DNA from 2 places in the Magnetovibrio sp. genome. Region 2 is predicted to be linked to the other one. Evidence: predicted binding sites of a transcription regulator. Region 2 holds the regulator's gene; the other holds the start of a gene.
The links. The regulator HrcA, encoded in region 2, represses chaperone genes, less so after heat shock. The targets are predictions, from matches to a motif close to GTTAGCACTCNCCNNNGGNGAGTGCTAAC.
Positions count from the first base shown of each region.

Region 1: a site for HrcA is predicted at 729-757, ahead of VIN96_RS16385 (co-chaperone GroES). Genes of this name have one in related genera too.

Region 1 is NZ_DATCTF010000019.1:241,696-243,900, forward strand. It holds gene VIN96_RS16380 (phospholipid carrier-dependent glycosyltransferase) at 1-625, shown strand, start outside; gene VIN96_RS16385 (co-chaperone GroES) at 815-1,126, shown strand; gene groL (chaperonin GroEL) at 1,195-2,205, shown strand, end outside.
Region 2 is NZ_DATCTF010000004.1:144,008-146,212, reverse strand. It holds gene VIN96_RS01180 (nucleotide exchange factor GrpE) at 1-360, opposite strand, end outside; gene hrcA (heat-inducible transcriptional repressor HrcA) at 466-1,512, opposite strand; gene rph (ribonuclease PH) at 1,662-2,205, shown strand, end outside.

The DNA.
Region 1 (2,205 bases), on a different contig from region 2:
CCCGGCGCTGGCATTGTTCGCTGCCTATCTGCTTGGTAGCGAAGAAACCCCGTGTCGCGGCCACCGCGTGCCCGCGCTGGTACTGGGCGTCATCGCGCTGATCTTGCTGATCGGCTTGCTCGGCCAAGACGCGATCGCGCCGCTGTTGAAAAAACCGTTGCCCGATTGGGTCCACGTGGCTCAACCGCTGTGGCTGATCCCCGTGGTGATTTTGGCGTTTGTCATTGCGTTCATCAAAACCAACGGTCCGCGCGCCGAGGTGCGCCTGATCGCGACCCTCGCCGCCAGCGTCATCGTCATGGTGCACTTGACCGCCGCCCCGGCCTTTTCCCTGGCCTACGACCTGGAACCCGCAGCGCAACGGGTCAAGGCCTGGCAGGATCAAAGCCGCCCGGTGGCCTATATCGGCAAGTATCACGGCGAATTTCAGTTCCTCGGCCGGTTGGAACGCCCCGTCGAGGTCATGCAAACGATGGCTGACGGTAAGGCCTGGGCGCAAGGCAACCCCACCGGAGTGCTGATCGCAACCTTGAGCGAAAGCGAAATGGAACCCTATGGTACGCCGATTTCCGTGCAGCCGTACCGGGGCAAGGTTCTGGCGATGTGGGATGCGGCCCGATTCTGACGTTCTGGCGCGCGGATAAATTGCTTCATTTTGGCTAAATACCGCCCTTTAACAAAAATTTCTTGTCGCGCCGGTTGACAGGCCGCATCAGGCCCCGTAAATCCCTAGCACTCGGTTAAGGGGAGTGCTAACAACCGTAAGCGCTCCCCCGACCATTTTATTTCTCAAGAATTTCTGGAGGATTCAGAAATGAAGTTCAGGCCTCTCCACGACCGCGTGCTGGTTCGCCGCGTCGAGACCGAAGCAAAAACCGCTGGCGGTATCATCATTCCCGAAACCGCTCAGGAAAAGCCTTCCGAAGGCGTCATCGTTGCCGCAGGCACCGGCGCACGTCGTGACGACGGCACCGTTGTGCCGCTGGAACTCAAAGCCGGTGACACCGTGCTGTTCGGCAAATGGGGCGGCACCGAAGTGAAAATCGACGGCGAAGATCTGCTCATCATGAAAGAGAGCGACATCCTCGGCGTGATCGAAACTTCCGCCAAAGGCAAAAAGAAGTAAGCCCACCGGCGCTTCTCAAACCTCCCCACTCATTGCTTTAAGCCAATCCAGACGTAAGGAAATTCAACATGGCTGCTAAAGACGTAAAATTCGGCACCGATGCGCGCCAGCGCATGCTCGCCGGCGTCGACACGCTGGCGAACGCCGTTAAAGTGACCCTCGGCCCCAAAGGCCGCAACGTGGTCCTCGACAAGTCGTTCGGCGCTCCGCGCATCACCAAAGACGGTGTTTCTGTCGCCAAAGAAATCGAACTGTCCGACAAGTTCGAAAACATGGGCGCGCAGATGGTCAAAGAAGTCGCTTCGCGCACCAACGACGAAGCCGGCGACGGCACCACCACTGCAACCGTTCTGGCTCAGTCCATCGTGCGTGAAGGCTGCAAAGCCGTCGCCGCGGGCATGAACCCGATGGATCTCAAGCGCGGCATCGACCTCGCTGTCGAAGCCGTCATCAAAGACGTGCAGCGTCGCTCCAAAAAGGTCAAGACCTCCGCTGAAGTCGCTCAGGTCGGCACCATTTCCGCCAACGGCGAAGCTGAAATCGGCGACATGATCGCTCAGGCGATGGAACGCGTCGGCAACGAAGGTGTCATCACGGTCGAGGAAGCCAAAGGCCTCAGCACCGAGCTCGACGTCGTCGAAGGCATGCAGTTCGACCGCGGTTACACCTCGCCCTATTTTGTCACCAACGCCGACAAAATGACCTGCGAGATGGAAAACCCGTTCATCCTCATCCACGAAACCAAACTGACCAGCCTGCAAGCCATGCTGCCGGTGCTCGAAGCCGTTGTTCAGTCCAGCCGTCCGCTGCTGATCATCGCCGAAGACATCGAAGGCGAAGCGCTGGCGACCCTGGTGGTCAACAAGCTGCGTGGCGGCCTCAAGGTTGCCGCCGTCAAAGCCCCGGGCTTTGGCGAACGCCGCAAAGCCATGATGGAAGACATCGCCATCCTGACCAACGGCCAGGTGGTTTCCGAAGATCTCGGCATCAAGCTCGAAAACGTCACTCTCGACATGCTCGGCACCTGTAAGCGCGTTTCCATCACCAAGGAAGAAACCACCATCGTCGATGGTGCGGGC
Region 2 (2,205 bases):
GTCGGTCACCATCATCATGGCCATGCCCAGATTATCGGCGACGCGCACGATGTCGCGGGCGAAATTGGTCACGGCGTACTTGCTGGCGTCGGCCTTTTCCCGCGCGGCGATGCGGCGGGTGTTTTCCATCTCGGCCATGGTGCGCAGCAATTTGTCTTTCAGCTCCGCCACCTCGGCTGCGAGATCGGGAGTCTCCGGTTCCGGCGCGGGCGCGCCAGCCAGTTCGGCTTCGGCCTCGGCTTCCAGGGCCTCCGCTTCGGCTTCGCGAGCGGCATCGGCCATGGCGTCCTGTTCTGCCTGTGCGGCAGCCTCGGACGTTTCGGGTTGATCGTCAGCCTGGATTTCGTTCTCAGTGTTCATTGCGCACCTAAAGTCATGGTCTGGGGCCAATTGGCATCTGTGTTGGGGTGGTATTTAGCGTATTTGACGAATCAATCAACCCACCGCAGTGTGCGCCGGGCGCATTTATCCGATCAGACGGCCCACCAGCTTTGCGGTGTAGTCGACCATGGGGATGATGCGGGCGTAATTCATCCGCGTCGGGCCGATCACCCCGATGGTGCCGATGATGCGTTCTTTGGTGTCGCGGTAAGGGCCGACGATCAGCGAACAGCCGGACATGCCGAACAGGTTGTTTTCCGCGCCGATGAAGATTTGCACACCGTCGGCGGTGTCGGCGCGTTCGAGCAACCGGGCCATGGTTTCCTTGGTTTCCAGGGCCTCGAACAGCGCACGAATGTTTTCCAGATCCTTCATGGCGTCCATGTCTTCGAGCAGATTGGCCTGACCGCGCACGATCAGCGAGCCCCCGCGCGAACCTTGGCCTTCGTTGCCGGACCACACCGCCAAGCCTTCCTCCACCACCTTGGCGGTCAGCGCGTCGAGTTGCGCTTGGTGACTGTTCAGTTCGGTCTTGATCGCATCCAGCGCGTCTTCGAGGGTGCGCCCGACCAAGCGCGCCGACAAATAGTTGGTTGCTTCGACCAAAGCACTGGGTAGCACGGTCGGTGGAATTTCGATGATGCGGTTTTCCACCACGCCGTTTTCCGTCACCAACACCACCAGCGCCCGGCCGGGGCTGAGCGCGACGAATTCGATGTGTTTAAGCGGCGCTTGGCTTTTCGGTGCGACCACCAGACCGGTCAGGTGCGATAGCCCCGACAGGGCCTGGGTGGCGTTTTCCAGCAGGCCTTCGACCGAACGGCCCGAGGCCTTGCACTCGCCTTCGATGGATTGGCGTTCGGCCTTGGTCAGATTGCCGACTTCCAAAATGCCGTCGACGAACAGCTTCAAGCCCAGTTCGGTTGGCAACCGCCCGGCCGAGGTGTGGGGTGAAAACAGCAAACCCGCGTCTTCCAGGTCCGCCATGACGTTGCGGATGGTGGCGGGTGAAATGTCCAGGCCCGGCTGACGCGACAAGGTGCGCGAGCCCACCGGATCGCCGGTGGTCAAATAGGCGTCGACGATGCGACGAAAAATTTCCCGCGAACGCTCGTTCAGCTCGGTAATCATGTGCCGAAGGGCCCTTGTTGTTGTCCGTGACGAAGGTAGTCGCGCCCGCCATGTCCGTCAATTGCGCCCATGATGTGCGTTGGGCGCTTTACCTGACGCGCGCGGGCGGGTAGCTTGGCGCAACTTTTTAAAAAATTGAGGATAAACAGATGAGACCCAGTGGCCGCGCCCTTGACGTCATGCGCACCGTAAGCTTGGAAACCGGCTTTTCCAAACACGCCGAAGGATCGTGCCTGATCAAATTCGGCGACACCCACGTGTTGTGCGCCGCCACGCTGGAAGAGCGCGTGCCGCCGTGGATGCGCGGCCAGGGCAAGGGCTGGGTCACGGCCGAATACGGCATGCTGCCGCGCGCCACCAATTCACGCATGCAGCGCGAAGCCGCGCGCGGCAAGCAATCGGGCCGCACCCAGGAAATCCAGCGCCTGATCGGACGCTCGCTGCGCGCCGTCACCGACCTGGAAGCCATGGGCGAAATGCAGATCACGGTCGACTGCGACGTCATCCAGGCCGACGGCGGCACCCGCACGGCGTCGATCACCGGCGCGTATGTGGCGCTTTATCTGGCCTTTCGCGGCGCGGTCGAACGCGGCGTTTTGCCGTCCGTGCCGCTGATCGATCAGGTCGCGGCGATCAGCTGCGGTTTGTATAAAGAAAACGCGGTGCTCGACCTCGACTATCTGGAAGACAGCG